2 regions of the Streptomyces sp. NPDC003023 genome follow, and region 2 is predicted to be linked to the other one. Evidence: predicted binding sites of a transcription regulator. Region 2 holds the regulator's gene; the other holds the start of a gene.
The links. The regulator HspR, encoded in region 2, represses chaperone genes until heat shock. The targets are predictions, from matches to a motif close to TTGAGNNNNNNNNNCTCAA.
Positions count from the first base shown of each region.

Region 1: the regulator HspR is predicted to act here: its motif matches at 9,534-9,552, upstream of lon (endopeptidase La).

Region 1 is NZ_JBIAPL010000009.1:177,517-189,568, forward strand. Features, by position in the region: gene ACFYV1_RS26725 (roadblock/LC7 domain-containing protein) at 1-149, opposite strand, end outside; gene ACFYV1_RS26730 (nitrate- and nitrite sensing domain-containing protein) at 146-3,325, opposite strand; gene ACFYV1_RS26735 (hypothetical protein) at 3,696-4,484, shown strand; gene ACFYV1_RS26740 (MarR family winged helix-turn-helix transcriptional regulator) at 4,597-5,028, opposite strand; gene ACFYV1_RS26745 (lysozyme) at 5,312-6,136, shown strand; gene ACFYV1_RS26750 (pentapeptide repeat-containing protein) at 6,213-7,016, opposite strand; gene lon (endopeptidase La) at 7,100-9,511, opposite strand; gene ACFYV1_RS26760 (nucleotidyltransferase domain-containing protein) at 9,651-10,475, shown strand; gene ACFYV1_RS26765 (GNAT family N-acetyltransferase) at 10,621-11,268, shown strand; gene ACFYV1_RS26770 (spermidine synthase) at 11,513-12,052, shown strand, end outside.
Region 2 is NZ_JBIAPL010000004.1:375,995-388,046, forward strand. Features, by position in the region: gene ACFYV1_RS16895 (Yip1 family protein) at 1-522, opposite strand, end outside; gene ACFYV1_RS16900 (FG-GAP repeat domain-containing protein) at 690-1,874, opposite strand; gene ACFYV1_RS16905 (heterodisulfide reductase-related iron-sulfur binding cluster) at 2,160-4,457, opposite strand; gene ACFYV1_RS16910 (sugar transferase) at 4,584-5,135, opposite strand; gene dnaK (molecular chaperone DnaK) at 5,435-7,285, shown strand; gene grpE (nucleotide exchange factor GrpE) at 7,282-7,932, shown strand; gene dnaJ (molecular chaperone DnaJ) at 7,963-9,147, shown strand; gene ACFYV1_RS16930 (heat shock protein transcriptional repressor HspR) at 9,149-9,598, shown strand; gene ACFYV1_RS16935 (hypothetical protein) at 9,914-10,444, opposite strand; gene ACFYV1_RS16940 (helix-turn-helix transcriptional regulator) at 10,850-11,842, opposite strand; gene ACFYV1_RS16945 (hypothetical protein) at 11,971-12,052, shown strand, end outside.

The DNA.
Region 1 (12,052 bases), on a different contig from region 2:
TGCTCGGGGTCGGACGAGAGCAGCAGCAGCCCGTCGGAAGAGACGACGGCGACGGAGTGCACCCCTGGCACCTCCTCCACCAGGTTGCCCAGCAACCACCGCAGGTTGCGGGCCTCGCGGCTCAGGCCGAACGTGCCGGTCGCAGTCAACTGCGTGCCTCCTCGACTGTGTCCCCCGCTTCCACTTCGGTGTTTGAGCTCTCGGAGCTCTCGGAGCTCTCCGCGACCTCTGCCTCGGCGTCCCGGCGGCCGTCCTTCGCGCCCTGCTGGAAGCCGCCGAGACGGCGGCGCAGGGCCTCCGCGTCGACGCTCCCGGTCCGTCCGGAGGGGACGGTGGCGGGCTGGACGGACTGGGGGGTCCGCTTGGGCAGGCCCTTGTCGGTGACGCGGTCCCACGTCACCGGGGCTTCAGACGCCTGCGGCGCCGGCTCCGGCTCCGGCTCTGTGAGTGCCGGCTGCGGCTGCGTGAGGGTCGGCTCCTCGAGCGGCTGCGGCAGGCGCATCGCGAACGTCGCCTGGTCGATGCCGGTGGCCTCCGGCTCACCGTCGGCGGTCCGCTCGTGCGTGTCGGGCTCGGCGGCGGCAGCGAGGATCGCCCGCTCCGCGGCCTCGACGAACGGGTCCGGCTCGAGGTCCGGGCCGTGGCCGTGTCCGGCCACGTCGAGGTCGTCGTCCACGAAGTCGACGTCCGCGTCGACGTCCGCGTGGTCGGACAGGGCCGGGTCCGATGCCTCAACCGGGTCCGGTACCTGGTCGGCGTCCGCGTCCGCATCCACACCACGGTCCAAGACCTCCGCCGCTGCCGGCTCCGGGTCCTCGTGACCGGACGGCTCCGAGTCCGGTACCTGCTCCGTGTCCGCGACCACGTCCGCGTCCACGGCACGGTCCAAGACCTCCGCCGCTGCCGGCTCCGGGTCCTCGTGACCGGACGGCTCCGGGTCCGGTACCTGCTCCGCGTCCGCGACCTGGTCCGGGCTCTCCGCCGCTGCCGCGGCGACGGTGTCCTCCCGCTCGGAGCGGTCCGCTTCGGCGTCCGCCTCCGGTGCCGCGCTCCGGGGACTCTGCGGCAGCGCGTTGGAGTTGGCCTCTGCCACCGAGCCCGGAAGGTTGAGCGCCGGAGCGGCGCCCGGAACCTGGACCCGGGGCCCGGCCGCGGCCGGCGGCCCCGTCGGCAGCAGTGTCTTGGGCACCACGACGACGGCGGTGATGCCGCCCTGCTTGTGCTCGCGCAGCTGGATCCGTACGCCGTGGCGCGCCGCCAGCAGCGCGGCGACCCGCAGACCGAGCCCCTCGCCCTCGCGCCCGGCCGGGGGCTCCGCCTCGTACGACTCCGGGTCGTCGAGTCGCGCGTTGACGTCGGAGATGCGGCCCGCGGTCATGCCGATGCCCGCGTCCTGGACGGAGAGCATCACCTCGCCGCTCGCCAGCAGCCAGCCGGACAGTTCGACCCGGGAGTCCGGCGGCGAGAATGAGGTGGCGTTCTCGAGCAGTTCGGCGACGAGATGGCTGAGGTCGTCCGCGGCGAAACCGGCGACCTGGGCGTGCGGCGGCAGGGACTGGATGACGACCCGCTCGTACCGCTCGATCTCGCTGACCGCGGCGCGCAGCACGTCGACCAGGGGTACGGGGCTCACATGCCCGTGGCCGTGTTCCGTGCCCGCGAGGACGAGCAGGTTCTCGCTGTGCCTGCGCATCACGGTGGCCATGTGGTCGAGCTTGAACAGCGTTGCGAGACGCTCGGGGTCCTGCTCCCGTTCCTCGAGCTTCTCGATGACGCCGAGCTGGCGCTCGACGAGGCCGAGGGTGCGCAGCGAGAGGTTGACGAAGGTGTGGTGGACGGTGTGGCGCAACCGTGCCAGCTCGGTGGTGATCTCGTCGGTGCGCTGCCGCAGTTCGGTGCGCGCGGCGGCCAGTTCGGCCTCGAGCGCCTCGCCCGATGCGACGAGGTCGCCGCGGCCGCTCTCCAGCTGCTCGGCGCGTGTCCCGATGTCGCGGAGCCGGCCGTGCAGGGTGTTCAGGGACCGAACGACCTGGGCGAACTCGTCGTTGCGGCCGGTGAAGCGGATCGGCTCCTCGGTCTGCGGGGCTGCGGCGTCGGCGAGCCTTGCGGAACCGATGCGCAGGACTGCGAGGGGGCGGGTGAGCGTGCGGGAGACGGCGGAGAGCACACCGATGGTGACGACGACCAGTCCGCCGAGGAGCGCGATGCGGATCTGGAGGGTGGTGAGGTCGTCGTCGCGCAGCTGCTCGAACCGTTCGGTCCGGTCGGTGGCGAGTGAGGACTCCGCGCCCCGCATCTGCTCGATGCGCGCGGTGAGCGCCGCCTCCAGCTTGACCGGGTCGGTGCCGCGTTCCGTGTCGGAGAGGCTGGGCTGGTCGGTGAGGCGGGCGAGGTAGCCCTCCGCTGCCTTGACCTCGGGTCCGGTGACGGTGGTGGCGAGCCTGTCGCGGGCGGTCTTGCCTGCGGCCTGGCCGAAGTCGGCGAGGGCGGCGAGTTCGCGCACCCGGGCCTGCTGCGCGGCGGCGGTGAGGGCCGCCCGGGTACGGGCGTCGGCGCCGGTGTCCTCGCCGGGGCTTTCCACGGGGAGGCCGGTGATCGGGTCGTAGCCGATCACCGGATCCGGCTGCGGCACGGCGAGCGCCGCGAGCAGCAGCCCGCGGGCCGCGGACGCCTGTTCCACGGCGAGGCCGAGCTCCGCGGGCGCCCTGGTGGCCTCGGCGGCACGGGACGGGGTCCGGTCGGCGAGCTCACCGGCGAGCGCGTGCAGCGCGGAGACGACGGCGGTGTAGGCCTGGTGGGCGTCCATCGCGGTGCCCTTGCCGGTGATCGCGGCACGGCGGACGGAGGGCACGGAGGCGAGCGACTGGCGCAGTTCCGCCCGGTCGGTGCCCAGGGCGTCGCGGATCTCGTCGATCTGCCGGTCGACGCGGGCCGCGAGGGTGCCGGAGATCTTGCGACGGTCCTCCTTGTCGCCCTCCTGGTCTTCGCGGCCCGCCGCGATGTACGCGGTGACCTCGTCGCGCTCGTCGGCGAGCGAGTGGGCGAGGGTGACGGCCTGCCGGTCGAGCGCGGCCAGCGTGACGAGCCGCTGGGACTCGGTCAGGTCCGCCGAGGTCCCGAGGATGCCGGGGGTGCCGGCCGCCACGACCCCCAGCACGGTGACGGCGACACCGGCGACCAGCCGGTTGCGCACACGACGGGGTCGGCCTGCCGGGGCCTGTTGGGGAGAAGCCGGGGCCTGTGGATCGTCCGGGGCTCCTGTGGTCGGGGCTCCCGCGGACGGGGTTCCAGTGGGCCTGCCGCCTTTGCCCCGAGGCCGCTTCATCTGCACCGGTGCTCGCAATCTTGCTCGACTCGTCCACCCTTGAAGCAGAGATGACGACCGGTCACACGCGTAAGCCCCACCCCTGGTACGGCTTCCGACCATTCCAGTGCCTTTGGGAGGGAGGCGCGCATCGGCCGCTCCGCCACCCGAACGAGTGAACAGCACTCAGGAGTTGAGGAACAACTCCCCGCGGTGGCCGGCGCACCCGCGCGAGGCTCGCGGGTTGGACCTTCGGGCCCCCCTTTGGCAGGATGCGCGCCCGCAGCTTCGCGCAGTCGCCCATTCGGGGCGAAGCACCACGTCTGACCTGCTGGTACGGGCCAATCGGTCACCACATGGCCGGCGGGAGGGTCTCATGCAGACTGGAGGCATGCGCATCGAGCTCGCCACCGCCCCCGGCTCCCCCGAACGCCCCAACGAGGACTGGGTGTCCGTGGCCCTGCCCGCCTCGGGCCAAGGGGGAACACTCGTGGCCCTCGACGGCGTCACGCCTCCGCGGGGCGACGACGGGTGTACGCACGGGGTTCCGTGGTTCACGACACGTTTGGGCGGCGCCCTGGCCGAACTGTCCGGTTCACGGCGCGATATGACACTTGTCGACGTTCTCGCGAAGGCAATCCGGCGCACCGCGGACGCCCATCGCGACTCCTGTGACCTTTCTCACGTGCGTACGCCGCAGGCGACGGTCGTCATGGCGCGTTGGGGCGGCCCGGATCAGGACGTGGAGTACCTGGTGCTCTCCGACTCGACGCTGCTGCTGGAGTCGCCGGACGGAGCGGTCCGGGCGGTGCTGGACGACCGCCTGGACCGCCTGCCGCGCGAGGCACTGCGCACCCATGCGTCGGCGGACGCGCTGCGGAACGCGGAGGGCGGCTTCTTCACGGCCGCCGCCGATCCTTCCGTGGCCGTCCGCGCGGTCACGGGCAGCGTTCCCCGTGACCGCGTGCGCGCCGTGGCAGCGCTCACCGACGGCGCGTCCCGCTGGGTGGACATGTTCGGCGAGGGCGACTGGGCGCAGTGCGTGGCCCTGCTGCGCAAGGAGGGGGCGCAGGGGCTGATCGACCGGGTGCGGGAGCTGGAGGAGACCGCCGGTACCCGTACCGCGGTGATCCGCTGGAAGCTCCACGACGACGCGTCGGCGGTCTTCGCCGAGCTGTGACGGGGACTGCGGGGCGGTGCTCCGGTTCGCCCGGCAGGAGCGGATGCTCCGGTTCGCCCCGCAGGGGCGTGTGCTCCGGTTCGCCCCGCAGGGACTGCCGCGGCGCCGCCCGTCAGCTCTCCGCGCGGGCGTTGAGCTGGTGCAGCAGGCGGGCGAGTTCCGCGACCTCGCCCCGGTCCCAGCCGGCGAGCTTGTCCATGTACCGCTCCCTGCGGGCGTCGCGCACATGCCGGAACCGGGCCACGCCCTCACCCGTGAGCCGTACGAGGGAGGCGCGCCCGTCGGCGGGGTCCGGTTCGCGGGTCACCAGTCCGAGTTCCTCGAGAGCGCGCAGTTGACGGCTCATGGTCGCCTTGCCGACGCCGAAGTAGCCGGCCAGTTCGGTCGCCCGCTGCTGCCCGGCCTCCTCCAGCCGTACGAGCAGTCCGTAGGCGGCCGGCTCGAGATCGGGGTGGACCTCGCGGGCCATTTCACCGGAGGACGCTCTCGCCCGCCGCAGGAACACGGACAATTCCCGTTCCAGCGCGAGGAATTCGTGGTCCACACCACTCCTGTCCTTCGGGTCGGCTTCACCCGCCGTACCGCCTTCGTGCACGTCAGCACCCCTCGCGCGCTTTCCGGTTCGTGAAAGTTTCTTCCGGCGGCCGGTATCGCCGCAGCTCCGCCAGTATTTCGCAGGCATAGACCAACGGCGGCGGCCGGTCCCTCTTCCTCCGCGGGGTCTACGTGCGTAGCGTCCTTCGTGACATGTCCACACCAGCACATTCCTCCACCGTGACGTGTCGGCACGACGTCGAGTCCCCCCACCGAGGCCTTCGGAGGCACGCATGCCCGTGCACAGATCCGGAACGAACGACCGCAGGCGCGCAGCCGCGATCGGCACTCTCCTCGCAGTCCTCTCCCTCCTCCTCGCCCTCCCCGGCACCGCCACCGCCGACCCGAAGCCCGAACGCGGCTCGGCCCACATGGGCATGGGCGTCGTCCCCCACGACGGTCAGGGCGGCCCCCCGCGCGACACCCGCGCCGTCCAGACCGAAGGCGTGGACGTCTCCAGCCACCAGGGCAACGTCGACTGGGCCGCACTGTGGAACAGCGGCGTCAAGTGGGCCTATGTGAAGGCCACCGAGGGCACCTACTACAAGAACACGTACTTCACACAGCAGTACAACGGCTCGTACAACATCGGCATGATCCGGGGCTCGTACCACTTCGCCACCCCCAACACCACGACGGGCGCCGCGCAGGCGGACTACTTCGTCGACAACGGCGGCGGCTGGTCCCGCGACGGCAAGACCCTCCCGGGCGTGCTCGACATCGAGTGGAACCCCTACGGCGCCGCCTGCTACGGCAAGTCGCAGTCCGCGATGGTCACCTGGATCCGCGACTTCGTGAACCGCTACAAGGCCCGCACCGGCCGGGACGCGGTCATCTACACGGCGACCAGCTGGTGGACGCAGTGCACCGGCAACTACGGCGGCTTCGGCTCCACCAACCCGCTGTGGATCGCCCGCTACAACACCACCCCGGGCACACTGCCGGCCGGCTGGGCCTACTACACGATGTGGCAGTACACGTCCTCGGGGCCGATCGTCGGCGACCACAACAAGTTCAACGGCGCGTACGACCGCGTCCAGGCACTCGCCTACGGCTGAAGCGACCGGTCCACACGGCCGACGCCGCCCGCCTACGGCTGACGCGGCCGCCGCGTGGCCGACGCCGCCCGCCCCGTCACGCCCAGTGCGCGGGGCGGGTGAGCCCGTCCGGCAGACGGGTCGCCCCGTCGCCCCTGGCCGCGTTGAGCTGCGGCTGGGTGAGGAAGATGCAGCCGGTCAGGTCCGCGCCCGACAGATCGGCGTCCCTGAGGTCCGCGCCGATGAGATCGGCGAGCCGCATATCGGCGCCCGTCAGGTCGGCCGCGATCAGATACGCGCCGCGCAGGCTGACACCACGGAGATCGGCGTTCCTGAGCCTGGCACCCATCAGGTCCGCTCCCCTGCGGTCCTTCTTCCTCCGGCCGGTCCCCGCACCCGCGCGCACGAGCTCACTGGTGCGCAGCAGAAGGACGTTGACCTCCTGGCGGCGCGCGGCGACGTCCAGTTCCAGCAGGGCCTCCGGGGCGAGCCGGGTGAGCTCCTCCACGATCTCCAGCTGCCGCCGCAGCTCCCCGTGGAGCTCACGGGCGGCGCCCAGCGTCCGGGCCTGCGTCAGGTACCAGAGCAGTTCGTGCAGCTGCCGTACGACGGGGAAGACGTCGAACATCTGCCGTGCCGTGTCCGGGGCCTCCCGCCAGCTCGTCCCGCCGTAGGTGACCTGCGAGACCTGCTGACCGGCGCCGAAGCAGTCGTAGACGGTGCAACCGGAGTAGCCGCTGTCGCGGAGCCGTGCGTGGATGCCGCAGCCGAAGTCCTCGCGCAGGTTGGCGCAGGGCGTGCCGGCGTTCTTGTTCACCGCGAAGTCGGCGGAGGCGGCGAAGGGCAGTGCGACACAGCACAGCCCGAAGCAGTTCGAGCAGTCGGCCCGCAAAGTGGTCATCCGATCATTGTGCGGGACGGACGGAGTCGACCGGCGCCCGGCGGTGGTGATCCACCGCCGGGCGCCGTGTGTCCGCCGACCGGTCAGGCCGCCGCCGTCACCGGGACCTCGGCCGCGGACAGCGCGAGCTCCAGCACCTGGCGGACATCGGTCACCGGGTGCACCTCGAGCTTCTCGAGGATCTCCGCCGGGACGTCGTCCAGGTCCGCCTCGTTCCGCTTGGGGATCACGACCGTCGTGATGCCCGCCCGGTGCGCCGCGAGCAGTTTCTGCTTCACACCGCCGATGGGCAGCACCCGGCCGGTGAGAGAGACCTCGCCGGTCATCGCCACGTCGGTGCGCACCTGGCGTCCGGAGAGCAGCGACGCGAGCGCCGTGGTCATCGTGACGCCCGCGCTCGGCCCGTCCTTGGGCACCGCGCCCGCCGGGAAGTGGATGTGCACACCCCGGTCCTTGAGGTCGGCGACCGGCAGCTCCAGTTCGGCGCCGTGCGAGCGCAGGAAGCTCAGCGCGATCTGCGCGGACTCCTTCATCACGTCACCGAGCTGACCGGTCAGGGTCAGTCCGGACGCGCTGGTCTCCGGGTCGGCGAGCGACGCCTCCACGAACAGGACGTCACCGCCCGCACCGGTGACCGCGAGCCCGGTGGCCACGCCCGGCACCGCCGTGCGGCGCTCGGCCGGGTCCTGGGCGGACTCGGGTACGTGGTGCGGCCGGCCGATGAGCCCGCGCAGCTCCTCGTGCGTGACCGTGAACGGCAGCTCCTGGTCCCCCAGCTCGTGCTGTGCGGCGATCTTCCGCAGCAGCCGCGCGATCGACCGCTCCAGGTTCCGCACGCCCGCCTCGCGGGTGTACTCGCCCGCGAGCCTGCGCAGCGCCGACTCGTCGAGGGTCACCTCGCCGGTCTCCAGGCCGGCCCGCTCCAACTGGCGCGGCACGAGGTGGTCCCGGGCGATGACGACCTTCTCGTCCTCGGTGTATCCGTCGAGCCGTACCAGTTCCATCCGGTCGAGCAGGGCTTCGGGGATGGCCTCGAGCACGTTGGCCGTGGCGAGGAAGACGACGTCGCTGAGGTCGAGTTCGACCTCGAGGTAGTGGTCGCGGAAGGTGTGGTTCTGCGCCGGGTCGAGGACCTCGAGCAGGGCGGCCGCCGGGTCGCCGCGGAAGTCGGAGCCGACCTTGTCGATCTCGTCGAGGAGGATGACCGGGTTCAGGGAACCGGCCTCCTTGATCGCCCGGACGATCCGGCCGGGCAGCGCGCCCACGTACGTACGCCGGTGGCCGCGGATCTCTGCCTCGTCCCGTACGCCGCCGAGCGCGACGCGGACGAACTTCCGGCCCATGGCGTGCGCGACGGACTCACCGAGCGAGGTCTTTCCCACGCCGGGCGGGCCGACGAGCGCGAGAACCGCGCCCCCACGCCGCCCGCCGACCACGCCCAGCCCCCGGTCGGCACGCCGCTTGCGCACCGCCAGGTACTCGGTGATCCGCTCCTTCACGTCCTGCAGCCCCGCGTGCTCGGCGTCCAGGACGGTCTTGGCGCCCCGGATGTCGTAGGCGTCCTCCGTGCGCTCGTTCCACGGCAGTTCGAGCACCGTGTCCAGCCAGGTGCGGATCCAGGAGCCCTCGGGCGACTGGTCGCTCGCCCGCTCCAGCTTCTCGACCTCCTTGAGCGCGGCCTCGCGGACCTTCTCGGGCAGGTCCGCGGCCTCGACCCGGGACCGGTAGTCGTCGGACTCGTCGCCCTCCGACTCGCCGTTCAGCTCGCGCAGTTCCTTGCGCACCGCGTCGAGCTGGCGGCGCAGCAGGAACTCGCGCTGCTGCTTGTCGACGCCCTCCTGGACGTCCTTGGCGATGGACTCGGCAACGTCCTGTTCGGCGAGGTGCTCGCGCAGCTGCTCGGTGGCGAGCCTGAGGCGGGCGACGGGGTCGCCGGTCTCCAGCAGCTCGATCTTCTGAGCGGTGCTCAGGAAGGGTGAGTAGCCGGAGTTGTCGGCGAGCTGCGAGACGCCGTCGATCTGCTGCACCCGGTCGACGACCTGCCAGGCGCCACGCTTCTTCAGCCAGGCGGTGGCCAGCGCCTTGTACTCCTTGACCAGTTCGGTCACCGCGCCGGGCAGGGGGTCGGGAACGCTCTCCTCGACCACGGTCCCCTCGACCCACAGGGCAGCGCCGGGCCCCGTCGTACCGGCGCCGATGCGGACGCGGCCGACGCCGCGGATCAGCGCACCGGGGTCGCCGTCGGAGAGCCGGCCCACCTGCTCCACGGTCCCGAGCACGCCGGTCGCGGCGTACGTGCCGTCGACGCGGGGAACGAGCAACACCTTCGGCTTGTTGCCGGAGGGACGGGCGGCAGCCTGGGCGGCCTCGACCGCGGCCCGTACATCGGCGTCGGACAGGTCGAGCGGCACGACCATGCCAGGCAGCACGACCTCGTCGTCGAGCGGCAGCACGGGCAGTGTGAGCGGTGAATTCGCCTTGATATCGGCAGCCATGATCTCCCCTTAGGCAGTCAAGTTGAGCTGTATCGACTCAATGGTTGTGAGCCGCCGAATGTTCCCCTCCGCGTGTTCGCTGTGAGCGATCAGCGAAATCCGGAGGACGATTCCGCTACCGGTGGGCGAAAGTGACCCGATGGACGACAAGGGGTTGAATCCGGACGGGACCATCGCGCGGGAGGGCTCACTGGAACGCGTGACGCCGACCTTCGCGCCGGTGGTGGCGGCCGCCCGCGAGGAGATCACCGAACGCTTCGGCGACGACCGGCTCCACAGCGCCCATCTCTACGGCAGCGTTCCGCGCGGCACGGCCGTGCCCGGTGTCTCCGACCTCGACCTGCTGCTCGTCCTTCGCGAGCAGCCGACCGTCCGCGACCGGGCCGACGCCGACGCCGCGGAGCGCGCGCTCGACGGGGCCTTCGACGCGATCGACGGCGCGGGCGTCCTCCTGGTCGGCGTCCAGGCGGCGCTCAGCGAGCTCGAGCGCTACGACCTGGGCTTCTTCATCTCGTGCCTCTGCACGCCTCTGCTCGGCGAGGATCTCGCCACCCGCCTCCCCGCCCAGCGCCCCACTGCACTCCTGGCGCGCGAGACCAATGGCGACCTGGCGCTCGCGGTGCCGCGCTGGCGTGAGCGGATGCGGGACGCCGGGACAGGGACGGACACCGGGGCGCAGACCGCGCGGCGAAAGCTGTGCCGTACGGCCGCGCGGCGCATCGTGCGGTCGGGCTTCACGCTGGTGATGCCGCTCTGGGGCGGCTGGACCAGCGATCTCGCCGAGTCGGCCGAGGTGTTCGCCGGCCACTACCCGCGGCGGGCGGAGCAGATGCGGCTGGCCGCCACGGTCGCCCGCAACCCGACGTCCGACCCGGCCGTGATCCACACCCTTGTCGAGGACCTGGGGCCGTGGCTGGCGGCGGAGTACACGGCGGTGCACGGGGAGAAGGCCGCGCGGACCTGACCAGGTCGAGGCCCTGGCTGATCGATTCGGACGACAGAGCGCCGACCAGTAGCGGGCCCGGAGACTCGTGTGTAATAGTCTCTCTTGCTTAGCATCTATTACTAACCCCAGCTGAAGTTCGAAGAACGCTGCCGAGGAGTCCCGTATGTCTTTCGAGTCGACGGCGGAGATCGTCCACGCCTGGGTTCAGGGCTGGGTCGTCTCGCGCGGAGCGGCGGACCCGGTGCACAGGCCCTGGGGCCTCACCGTCGACGTCGGCCAGGTCAAGCAGGCCACCCGCCACGTCCTGACCGCGGCCGACGAGGCCACGGTGCGCAAGGTCGCCGCCGAGGTGGCCGCGCCCACGGTGTGGCTGAAGGTCTTCGCCGACCCCGATGCCGTCGTCGAGTGGGCCGGCCCCGACTGGACCGTCGACGAGCCCGGCTGGCTGATGCACGCACGGCTCCGGCGCACCCGGACCGTGGTGCCGGACGGCTACACCCTGCGGACCTGGACCCGCGGTGGCGTCGTCCGTGCCCTGGTCGTGGCCGCGGACGGCTCCTTCGCCGCGCGCGCCCAGATCGCCCCGACCGGACGCACCGCGGTCGTGGACCAGGTGGAGACCGCTCCACAACACCGCCGCAAGGGCCTCGGCAGGCTCGTGATGGACACCCTCCACAACGCCGCCCTCGACCACGGCGCCACCGTCGGCGTGCTCGGTGCCACGCCGGACGGCCGCGCCCTCTACGAGTCCGTGGGCTGGCAGGTCCGGGTACCGCTGGTGAGCCTGTTCCACGCACCGGCCGGGACCTGACCGGGCAGGCGGGCGCGGACCGTGGCCGCCCGCCCGGTCACGACGCCGCGCGGCGCCGGTGGGCGGCAGCGGCGGCGGGGACGTGTGACCGGCGCGCGGACGGGCAGGAACCCGTCCGACCGCTGCCGCGTCCCTCCCCGTGGAAGGGGCGGCGGGGCCGATGGTTTGTCCGTTCACTCGGCACCCGGCCAAAATGGCCCCGGTCCGTGTCGTCATCCCACAGCCGCACCGGAGGCCGATAGCCATGCCGTTCCCCGCCACCGACGCTCCCGTCACACTGGACCGGCGCGAGGGCCCCTTCGGGGAGGTGGTGCTCCGCAGCCGGGGGGACGGCGACGGGAAGGTCTACGAGATCATCGCCAACGGCTGCTTCCTGATGGACACCTCCGACGGCCGGTCGGAGCGGCTGCTCGTCGACGCCGCCCACCAGGCGATCGGCACCGGCAACGTCGCGCCTCGGGTCCTCATCGGCGGCCTCGGGGTCGGCTTCTCGCTCGCCCACGCCGCCGCGATGCCGTCATGGCGACGGATCGCGGTGGTCGAGAGGGAACAGGCGATCATCGACTGGCACCGCGGCGGACCGCTCGCCGCGATCTCCGGCGAGGCGCTCGGCGATCCACGGTGCGTGATCCTTCACACGGATCTCATGAGTCACCTGACCTCGACTGCGGACCGTTACGACGCCCTGTGTCTGGACATCGACAACGGCCCCGACTGGACCGTCACCGAGGACAACGAGGACCTCTACTCACCGGCCGGACTCGCGGCGTGCCGAGCTGCGTTG
Region 2 (12,052 bases):
GTCGCGGGGCGCGTCGAAGCCGAAGATCGCGAGCGTGCCGTAGAGGAAGGTGACGACGAGCGCCGGTACCCAGACCGGGTAGTCGCGCATCTGCAGGAACGTCGGGCCCGGCCGCAGCACGATGCCGCTCAGCAGCTGCTTCCAGGGCAGCCGGGGGCCGGCGGGGGCCACCGGGGCGGCGGCACCGGCGTGATAGGTCGCGCCGTCACCGTAGGGGTCGTCGTGCACGCTGAACATCTGCGTGTGTCCAGGGTTGTTGGCCGCGTACGGGTCCTGGGGCGCGCCGTACTGCGGGTGCGGGTCGCCGAAGTACTCCGGCTCGCCGTACCCGCCGCCCTGAGGTCCCGCTCCGTGTTGGGGCGCGCCGCCGGCCTGGGGCCACTGCTGCTGCCGCTGTTGCTGCCCGTACGGCGGAGCTGCCGCGTGACCGCCGCCGCCCTGGTAGGGCGGCGGTGCCTGCTGCGCCTGCTGTCCTTGCGGGGTGCGGTTGTCCCGGCCGCGTCCGATCCTGAATCCAGCCACGTAATCGAACGTACCCGGTCCGCGAGCGCGAGGTGGCGGCGGGCCGGGTTCCAGGGCCCTTTGCTGCCGAGCTGTGACATCCCTTAGGGGAACCCTGGGGGGACTTCCTCACCGGGCCCGACCGCAGGTCAGAAGGGGTTCGGCAACGGGCGGCCGGGTAGGAGCGATCAGGCGGGCGGCAGGAAGACGGACGTGCTGAAGGTGACGGCCGGGCGGGCTTCGGCGGGCCTCGCGGCCGGGTACAGCGCGATGACGTCGACGCGCTCTCCGCGGTGGGTGCGTGTCACCAGGTCGAGCTTCCGGTCGCCGTCGAAGTCCGCGTACGCGAGCACGTCCGTCACCGGTTTCGTCTCGCCCGCTGGGAGATCGGGGGCGGGCGGGAGCGTGAGCGCGTCGAAGACATACGCCCCACCGGGGCGGACGGGACCTCCGGGGCCGCCGAGCAGGAGCGTGCCCCTGGCGGCCGCGCCCGCCACAGGGGTACGGGGCAGGACGACCAGGTCGTCGGCGCCGTCGCCGTCGGTGTCGGCCGCCCCCGCGGGCGCCGCGATGGCCGGTCCGCCGCCGGGGACGGGCGCGGTGGCGGCGCGCGGGGCACCGGTACGGGAGAACGGGCCGCGCAGGAAGCTGACGCGCCCGGCGGAGGCGGTGACGGCCAGGTCCGTGGACCCGTCGCCGTCGAAGTCGCCGCAGACGGGGTGGTCGGGCCAGTCGTCGCCGTGGCGGGCCTGCTCGGGGACGCGCAGGACGACGGCCTTCCCGGTGATGCCGGAGGGGGAGCCGAAGAGCAGCTGGAGCGGTACGGGCGGGCGGCCGGTGCCGTCGTACGGCGGGTCGGTGGTGACGATCAGGTCCGCGTAGCCGTCCTCGTCGAGGTCGCAGGAGACCTTGGCGTCGAACGCCGCAGGCAGCACGCCCTCGACCTCTGCGCCGTGCGTCCGGGGTGCGAGGAGTTGACGTGTCGCCGGGTCGAGGCGACGGTCGGTGCCTGTGCCCGCATCGGTGCCTGCGTCTGCGCCTGCGTCTGCGTCTGTGCCTGTGCCTGTGCCTGTGCCGTAGACGATGCCGATGCCCGCGTCGTCCCCGTGGCTGTCGGCCGGGGCCTTCACCAGGTCGTTCAGGACGAGATCGCGGTGTCCGTCGCCGTTGAAGTCGGAGGGGACCTTGCTGCCCTTGCCGTGCGGCACGGGGAGCGCAGGGGTGGTGGTGCGGGCCGCGAGGGGGGCCGCGTCGCCGTTCTTGGTCGTGGGACGGTCGGCAGGCGGGGGGCCGGCGCACCCGGCCAGGGCCGTCAGCAGCAGCGCGGAGGTGCAGAGCGCGCTCACCGTCGCCGCGAAGGCCGGTACTCGCACGAGCCACCCCCGTATCGCTGTCGTCCACCGTCCCGCCTCGCCCCCGCACGATGCTCGGGGAGGCGGCGCTGCCGGGGCAATGGACGATTCCTGATCGAAGGCCAAAGGGTATGCGCCATGGGCGGCCCGGGACCGCCGGTTCAGCGCAACCGGACCGGCGGCGGCCGCGGGCGCCAAGTCCTCGGGACGGACCGGGCGGCGGGGCGCCGTGACCCTCGCATACGCGAGCGGCCGGTCCTGCCCCCGAGGCAGGTCCGGCCGCTCGCTGTTCTCCCGAGGAGACGGTTACTTCACGGGCTCCGGTTCCGGAGCGTCCTCGGACTCGGTCTCCGGGGCCGGGTCGGCCGGCGGGGTCTTCACCGAGTCGAGCAGCAACTGGGCGACGTCCACGACCTGGAGGGACTCCTTGGGTGCCTTGCCGCCCGCGGTGGAGCCGCTTTCGGCCTCGGCCTTCTTGCCGTTGACCGAGTCGGTGAGCATGACCAGGCAGAACGGGCAGGCGGTGGAGACGATGTCCGGGTTGAGGGACAGCGCCTCGTCGACGCGCTCGGTGTTGATGCGCTTGCCGATCCGCTCCTCCATCCACATCCGCGCGCCGCCGGCGCCGCAGCAGAAGCCGCGTTCCTTGTGGCGGTGCATCTCCTGCTGGCGCAGGCCGGGGACGGCCGACATGATCTCGCGCGGGGGCGTGTAGACCTTGTTGTGGCGGCCCAGGTAGCACGGGTCGTGGTAGGTGATCAGACCGTCGACCGGCGTGATCGGGACGAGCCTGCCCTCGTCGATGAGGTGCTGCAGCAGCTGCGTGTGGTGGATGACCTCGAACTCGCCGCCCAGCTGCGGGTACTCGTTCGCGATCGTGTTGAAGCAGTGCGGGCAGGTGGCGACGATCTTCTTCGCCGACTTGGGCTTCTTCGTCTCCGGGTCGTCGTCGTCCTCGCCGAAGGCCATGTTGAGCATGGCGACGTTCTCCTGGCCGAGCTGCTGGAACAGCGGCTCGTTGCCGAGGCGGCGGGGCGAGTCACCGGTGCACTTCTCGTCGCCGCCCATGATCGCGAACTTGACGCCCGCGATGTTCAGCAGCTCGGCGAAGGCCTTGGTGGTCTTCTTGGCCCGGTCCTCCAGGGCGCCGGCGCAGCCGACCCAGTAGAGGTAGTCGACCTCGCTGAGGTCCTCGACGTCCTTGCCGACGATCGGGACCTCGAAGTCGACCTCCTTGGTCCACTCGACGCGCTGCTTCTTGGCCAGACCCCAGGGGTTGCCCTTCTTCTCCAGGTTCTTGAGCATCGTGCCCGCCTCGGACGGGAACGAGGACTCGATCATGACCTGGTAGCGGCGCATGTCGACGATGTGGTCGATGTGCTCGATGTCGACCGGGCACTGCTCGACACAGGCGCCGCAGGTGGTGCAGGACCACAGGACGTCGGGGTCGATGACGCCGTTCTCCTCCACGGTGCCGATCAGCGGCCGCTCGGCCTCGGCGAGGGCGGACGCCGGGACGTCCTTCAGCTGCTCCGCGGTGGCCTTCTCGTTGCCCTCCATGTCCTTGCCGCCGCCGGCCAGCAGGTACGGGGCCTTGGCGTGCGCGTGGTCGCGCAGGGACATGATCAGGAGCTTCGGCGAGAGCGGCTTGCCGGTGTTCCACGCGGGGCACTGCGACTGGCAGCGGCCGCACTCGGTGCAGGTGGAGAAGTCGAGGATGCCCTTCCAGGAGAACTGCTCGACCTGGGAGACGCCGAACACGTCGTCCTCGCCCGGGTCCTCCCAGTCGATCTCCTTGCCGCCCGACGTCATCGGCTTCAGCTCGCCCAGGGCGGACTCGCCGGTCGCGTTGCGCTTGAACCAGATGTTCGGGAAGCCGAGGAAGCGGTGCCAGGCCACACCCATGTTGGTGTTGAGCGAGACCGTGATCATCCAGATCAGCGAGGTGCCGATCTTGATCATCGCGGTGAAGTAGACCAGCGTCTGCAGTGTGGCGACGCTCAGCCCCTTGAAGGCCAGCACCAGCGGGTACGAGGCGAAGTACGCGGCCTCGTAGCCCTCGACGTGGTGGATGGCGCCTTCCAGGCCGCGCAGCACGTAGATCGCCAGGCCGATGGTGAGGATGACGTACTCGACGAAATACGCCTGCCAGGCCTTGGAGCCCGCGAAGCGCGACTTGCGGCCGGCCCGGGACGGCAGGTTCAGCAGCCGGATCGCCATCAGGACCAGGATGCCCAGGATCGTCATGACACCGATGAACTCGATGTACATCTCGAACGGCAGGAAGCCGCCGACGATCGGCAGTACCCAGTCCGCCTGGAACAGCTGGCCGTACGCCTGCGCCAGCGTCGGCGGCAGCGTCAGGAAGCCGATCGCGACGAACCAGTGCGCGAAGCCCACGATGCCCCAGCGGTTCATCCTGGTGTGGCCGAGGAACTCCTTGGCCAGGGTGATCGTGCGGGCCTTGGGGTTGTCGGTGCGACTGCCCGCAGGCACGGGCTGACCGAGCTTGACGAAGCGGTAGATCTGCGCGACGGCTCGGGCGATGAGCGCAACGCCGACCACGGTCAGGGTCAGCGACACAATGATCGCGGCGAGTTGCATTTGGGGGCTCCTCGGGCCTGCGAGGTGGGAAAGTCCGACACTACTAAGCGGTAACTTAATCAGTCTGTCTGAGACTACCCACTTATTCCGCCGCACTGTAGTTGGGCAGGCGGTGATCTGTGTCGCTCAGGCAACCCTGACCGGGGTGACCGGGGCGGGGTGGACGGGGCGCCGTCCGGCGACCGCCACGGGCACCGTGCGGGCCAGGATCGCCAGGTCGAGTCCCAGCCAGTGCTGCTCCACATAATGCAGGTCCAGCACGGCCATTTCCTCCCAGGGCAGCTCCGAGCGTCCGCTGACCTGCCAGAGGCCGGTGATTCCGGGGCGTACGGAGAGCCTGGCGCGCTCGGGTCCGGTGGCCACCGAGCCGGCCCTCGGCGGCAGGGGATGCGGTCCCACCAGGGACATCTCCCCGCGGACGACGTTGAGCAACTGCGGGAGCCGGTCCAGGAAGTGGCGGCGCAGAGCCCGGCCCACGGCGGTGACGGAGTCCCCGTGCCGGCTGCGGAACATGAACATCGCGAAGGTGCGGCCGCCGCGACCCACCCGGTCGGTCCGTCGCAGGACGGGTCCGGGCGAGCTCGCCGCCACCGCTGCCGCCGTGACGAGCAGCAGCGGGGACAGCAGGAGCAGGAGCAGCAGGCCACCTGTCAGATCGATCGCTCTCTTCGATGACATGGGAGCGCCCTTCTCATCCATACTTGATACTTCTTGACCGATTTTTTCGGATATGACTCTCCCAGAGCGCGGGTGTCGAAAGTGTGCGCCACGCGCGCGGGCGGCTCGGGGGCTCGGACCCCGAGATGCGCGGTGCATGGAGTCGGTGGGTGCCGGGCAGCGGCCAGGGGTTGGCGCGAGAGCTGCACGTAAGGGCGGGATAAAAGTTGAGTGGGCTCGACTCAGGTCTATTGACTGGGTGAGAGCCGTCGTGCATCCTTGAGCCAGATCCACTCAAGTCAGTTGTTGGAGGAATCGAAATGGCACGTGCGGTCGGCATCGACCTGGGCACGACTAACTCCGTCGTCAGCGTTCTGGAGGGCGGCGAGCCCACCGTCATCACCAACGCCGAGGGTGCCAGGACCACGCCGTCCGTCGTCGCCTTCGCGAAGAACGGTGAGGTGCTGGTCGGCGAGGTCGCCAAGCGTCAGGCGGTCACGAACGTCGATCGGACCATCCGGTCCGTCAAGCGCCACATGGGCACGGACTGGAAGATCGAGCTCGACGGGAAGAACTTCAACCCGCAGCAGATGAGCGCGTTCATCCTGCAGAAGCTGAAGCGCGACGCCGAGTCGTACCTGGGCGAGAAGGTCACCGACGCGGTGATCACCGTCCCGGCGTACTTCAACGACTCGGAGCGCCAGGCCACCAAGGAGGCCGGTGAGATCGCCGGTCTGAACGTGCTCCGCATCGTCAACGAGCCCACCGCGGCCGCCCTGGCCTACGGCCTGGACAAGGACGACCAGACGATCCTCGTCTTCGACCTCGGTGGCGGCACCTTCGACGTCTCGCTGCTGGAGATCGGCGACGGCGTCGTCGAGGTGAAGGCCACCAACGGTGACAACCACCTCGGTGGTGACGACTGGGACCAGCGCGTCGTCGACTACCTGGTCAAGCAGTTCCAGTCCGGGCACGGCGTCGACCTGTCCAAGGACAAGATGGCCATCCAGCGTCTCCGCGAGGCCGCGGAGAAGGCGAAGATCGAGCTGTCGTCCTCGACCGAGACGTCGATCAACCTGCCGTACATCACGGCCTCCGCAGAGGGCCCGCTGCACCTCGACGAGAAGCTCACCCGCGCGCAGTTCCAGCAGCTGACCGCGGACCTGCTCGAGCGCTGCAAGACCCCGTTCCACAACGTCGTCAAGGACGCCGGCATCGCGCTGTCCGAGATCGACCACGTGGTCCTGGTCGGCGGTTCGACCCGTATGCCCGCCGTCGCCGAGCTCGTCAAGGAGCTGACCGGCGGCAAGGAGGCCAACAAGGGTGTGAACCCGGACGAGGTCGTCGCCATCGGCGCCTCGCTCCAGGCCGGTGTCCTCAAGGGTGAGGTCAAGGACGTCCTGCTCCTCGACGTGACCCCGCTGTCCCTCGGTATCGAGACCAAGGGCGGCATCATGACCAAGCTCATCGAGCGCAACACCACGATCCCGACCAAGCGGTCCGAGATCTTCACCACGGCCGAGGACAACCAGCCGTCCGTGCAGATCCAGGTCTACCAGGGCGAGCGCGAGATCGCGGCGTACAACAAGAAGCTCGGGATGTTCGAGCTGACCGGTCTGCCGCCGGCCCCGCGCGGTGTGCCGCAGATCGAGGTCTCCTTCGACATCGACGCCAACGGCATCATGCACGTGACCGCCAAGGACCTGGGCACGGGCAAGGAGCAGAAGATGACCGTCACCGGCGGCTCCTCGCTGCCGAAGGACGAGGTCGACCGGATGCGCCAGGAGGCCGAGCAGTACGCGGACGAGGACCACCGCCGCCGCGAGGCCGCCGAGACCCGCAACCAGGGCGAGCAGCTCGTCTACCAGACCGAGAAGTTCCTCAAGGACAACGAGGACAAGGTCCCCGGCGACGTCAAGACCGAGGTGGAGACCGCGCTCACCGAGCTGAAGGAGAAGCTCAAGGGCGAGGACTCGGCCGAGATCCGCACCGCGACCGAGAAGGTCGCCGCGGTCAGCCAGAAGCTCGGCCAGGCGATGTACGCCAACGCCGCGCCCGAGGGTGCTGCCGCCGGCGGCGCCGAGGGAGCGGCCGGCGCCGCTGCCGACGACGACGTCGTCGACGCCGAGATCGTCGACGAGGACAAGCCGAAGAAGGACGGTGCCGCGTGACGGAGGAGACCCCGGGCTTCGAGGAGAAGCCCGACGTCCCCTCGGGCGCCACCCCTGACGACGCCGCCGAGACCGCCGAGACCTCCGAACAGGAGAGCCCGGCGGCCCCGGCAGGGGACGCAGCAAAGATCGCCGGCCTGACGGCACAGCTGGACCAGGTCCGTACCGCCCTCAACGAGCGGACGGCCGACCTCCAGCGGCTCCAGGCCGAGTACCAGAACTACCGCCGCCGCGTGGAGCGCGACAGGGTCACGGTCAAGGAGATCGCCACGGCGGCGCTCCTGACCGAGCTGCTGCCCGTGCTCGACGACATCGGCCGCGCCCGGGAACACGGGGAACTGGTGGGCGGGTTCAAGGTGGTGGCGGAGTCTCTCGAGACCGCCGCCGCCAAGATGGGCCTGCAGCAGTTCGGCAAGGAGGGCGAGCCCTTCGACCCGACGATCCACGAGGCCCTGATGCACTCGTACGCACCGGATGTCACCGAGACCACGTGCATCGCGATCCTGCAGCCCGGGTATCGCAGCGGTGAGCGCACCATCCGCCCCGCGCGGGTCGCGGTCGCCGAGCCGCAGCCGGGTGCGGCGCCCGCGGCGCAGAAGGAAGAGACGCAGGCCGACGAGGAGAGCGGTGGCCCCGAAGAGGGCTGACGCGGGAAACGTCCGGAAGGAGGGACGCCGATGAACACGAAGGACTTCGTCGAGAAGGACTACTACAAGGTCCTCGGCGTCCCCAAGGACGCCACAGAGGCCGAGATCAAGAAGGCGTACCGGAAGCTCGCCCGCGAGTTCCACCCGGACGCCAACAAGGGTGACGCCAAGGCCGAGGAGCGCTTCAAGGAGATCTCCGAGGCCAACGACATCCTCGGCGACCCCAAGCGGCGCAAGGAGTACGACGACGCCCGCGCCCTGTTCGGGAACGGCGGCTTCAGGGCACCTGGAGCCGGCGGTCCCGGCGGCGCCTTCAACTTCGACCTGGGCGACCTCTTCGGAGGTCCCCAGGGCGGGGGCCAGGGCGGCGCGGGCGGCTTCGGCGGTGGCCTCGGGGACGTCTTCGGCGGCCTGTTCAACCGGGGCGCCGGTGCCGGCGCCCGCACACAGCCGCGCCGCGGCCAGGACATCGAGTCCGAGGTGACGCTCAGCTTCACCGAGGCGGTCGACGGGGCCACGGTCCCGCTCCGGATGTCCAGTTCGGCTGCGTGCAAGGCGTGTTCGGGCACCGGTGACAAGAACGGCACCCCGCGGGTGTGCCCGACCTGTGTCGGAACCGGCCAGGTCTCGCGCGGCGGCACCGGTTCCTTCTCGCTGACCGACCCGTGCGTGGACTGCAAGGGCCGCGGCCTGATCGCCGAGACCCCTTGCGACGTCTGCAAGGGAAGCGGCAGGGCCCGTTCCTCGCGCACCATGCAGGTCCGCATTCCCTCCGGAGTCTTCGACGGGCAGCGGATCCGGCTGCGCGGCAAGGGCGCTCCGGGCGAGCGCGGCGGCCCGGCCGGCGACCTGTACGTCGTCGTCCACGTCGACGCCCACCCGGTCTTCGGACGCAAGGGCGACAACCTCACCGTCACGGTGCCCGTCACGTTCACAGAGGCGGCCCTCGGCGGCGAGATCAAGGTGCCGACGCTCGGCGGCCCTCCGGTCACCCTCAAGCTGCCCGCCGGCACACCCGGTGGGCGCACGATGCGCGCCCGCGGCAAGGGTGCGATCCGCAAGGACGGCACCCGCGGCGACCTGCTGGTCACCATCGAGGTCGCCGTACCCCAGGAACTGGGCGACAAGGCGAAGGAAGCGCTGGAGGCGTACCGCGAAGCCACCGCGGACGAGGATCCGCGGACGGAGCTGTTCCAGGCCGCGAAGGGAGCTTGATATGGACCGGTCGGGGCGCAGTCGCAACCCTTACGAACTGACCGACGAGTCGCCGGTGTACGTCATCTCGGTCGCCGCGCAGCTGTCGGGCCTGCATCCGCAGACCCTTCGGCAGTACGACCGGCTGGGTCTCGTCTCCCCCGACCGCACGGCCGGCAGGGGCCGGCGCTACTCGGCCCGCGACATCGAACTGCTCCGTACGGTGCAGCAGTTGTCGCAGGACGAGGGCATCAACCTGGCGGGCATCAAGCGGATCATCGAGCTGGAGAACCAGGTCGCGGCGCTTCAGCAGCGGGTCGCCGAGCTGTCGGCGGCCGTCGAGGGCGCGGCGGTGGCGATGCAGCAGCGCGAGGCCCAGGTGCATGCCTCGTACCGGCGCGATCTCGTGCCGTACCAGGACGTGCAGCAGGCGAGCGCCCTCGTCGTGTGGCGGCCCAAGCGCACCGACTGACACGACTGCGGAAACGGCGACCTGTACGGCTGCGGGCCGGAGGAACGAACGGTTCCTCCGGCCCGCAGCCGTATCGCGGAGCGTACGGTCCGCGCCCACACGACGAACATCGTGCGCGAACTGAACCTGAAGTCACGCTTCGAAGCGGCGCTCGTCTCCCACCTGTACGCGGACGACATCAGGGGCCTCAGGTCTGATCGGACCGCGGGGCCACAGGGGAAGCAGCCGGGTTCCGAGCCGCCCCGGGCCGCAGCTCCTCGTGAGCGGGAGCCCGTCGGCGTACTCGGAGGGAGACGCGGACGTCTCCGGCGTGCCCTACGGGACGGCGGCGCCGACGGCGTCGACCGCCATGATCCACATGGGCTGCCCACCGGTCCCGAAGGCCGCCGCCAGTGCGTACGCGACCGCTGCGTCGGCCGCCGCCACCTCGGCCTCCTCCCGCCACTCGGCGATCACCAGGCCGTCGCCGTCGCTCGAGAAGTCCCCCATGCGCACGCCGTCCCTGGTGAACCTGCTGCTCGGGATCGAGTCGGGCCGGAGGCGGTAGGACTTCCCGTCGTACGTCACGTCCACCCGGTACGAGCTCCGGCTCAGCCGCCCCTTGCCGGGCCTCAGTTCAACGGTTTCGCCGTCCACGCTCATCGTGAGGTGGCGGGGGTCGCGCGTCCCGATGGCGATGTGGTCGTCCTTCTCCGACTCCGCGGCGCGGACGATCTCCACACGCGGGACCTTCTCCCCGTCGACGACCAGCGTTTCCTGGTTCTCCAGATGGACGGTCACCTCACCGAAGCGGGTGTCCTGGACGGTGACTGAGGTGGGGGCGGGGTCGTGCTCGGTGTCGTGCATGAGGTTGTGGTCCTTCGTCCTTCAGCGTGGTCAGAACTGACGGTGTGTGGGGCTGCCGGGTCAGTCGACGACGGCCCGCTGGGCCGCGGTCAGCTCCCGGTACAGATCATTCCTCGCAGCTCCTGATGGCGGCCATGGCCGTGGACCCGGCCGTCCTGGAGGAGGACCGGCCGGTCCGCCGGTGTCACGGTGGACATCCGGTGGACGATCATCAGGACCCTCGTCCAGCAGCACCGGGGCTTGCGGAGCGAGGCCCTGGCGATGGCGCGGCGTCGGCGCTCGCCGCCGGAAGGGCCAGGCGCCCCCGCCAGGCGCCCCCGCCGGGCGCCCCACGGCCGACCGGGACGGCGACCTGACCCCGGCGGTCGGGCCAGGCGTCCTGGCCCCGCCTCCCGGTGCCTCACCTCACGGCGTGACGGGGTCCTCGCCCAGGATCCCCGACTGGGCGATGAGATAGCCCAGTTGCGCCCGGCTTCCGCTGCCGAGTGTGGCGTTCAGCTTCGCGATGTGCGCACGACAGGTGCGCACGTTCATCCCGAGGCGGCGCGCGATCGAGTCGTCGACATGGCCTTCGACGAGGAGTTTGGCGATGGAGCGCTGCACGCTGGTGATGCCGTCCAGTTCGGGGGCGTACGACAGTTGCTCCTCCCACGGGGTGGCGTGCAGCCAGAACTGCTCGAAGACGCCCACGAGATAGCGCACCAGGCCTTCGTGACGCAGCTCCAGGGCGACCTGCCGGTCGCTGCGAGCCGGCACGAAGGCGACCTTGCGGTCGACGATGATCAGACGGTCGATGATCTCCTCGAGGGTGCGGACCTCCACCCCGTACGGACTGACCCGCTCGACGTACGCCAGGGTCGACGGGTGGTGCCGGGCGGTGTGCTGGTAGAGGGTGCGCATCTTCACGCCGTTCTTGAGCAGCGGCTCGGCCCGTCGCAGACCGTGCTCCAGGGTGTCCGGTCGCCGTCCGCTGCCCGGCTGGATGGTCAGGAGCTCCACGGCGCATTCGGTGGTGACACGGTCCAGTGCTGCGTTGATGAGTCCCAGACCCTCGAGCACGGTGATCGCGTGCCGGGTCGAGAGATCCTGGGCCGTCAGGTTCATGAACGGCTCGAATGTGCCCGCGATGGACATGGCGAGCTGCCGGCGTTCCTGGATCTCCCGCTCGATGGGGTATATCAGCTGGTTGAGTGCGAGTGACGGCGGAACCGGTCGGAGCCACTGCGCGTCGTCGGGGTCGGGTCGCAGCAGGGAGAGATCGAGGAGGCATGGTACGTCCGCGGCCTCCGCGCGGGAGACCTGGCCGCTGCGCAGAGCCGTTGCGTAGAGATTCTTCCCTGCTTCGCACAGTTCGGCACCAGTATGCTTATGCCCGATATTGTCCTGGCTCGACGTCATTTGACACCCCCTCAGGGTCCTGAATTACAGGAACATGATGCCTGTGGTCGCTGGTGGAAGCATTCGGCGTGAGACATCGTCTTAGACGCGGGGGGAGGGTATTGAACAGAATGGGGTGGAGATCCTCCATGAACAGGACGGTTCGCATACTTTGCGCACTTGCTGCCGGTGCAGCCGCGTTCAGCGTCAGTGTGATCAGCGGTGAGCCGA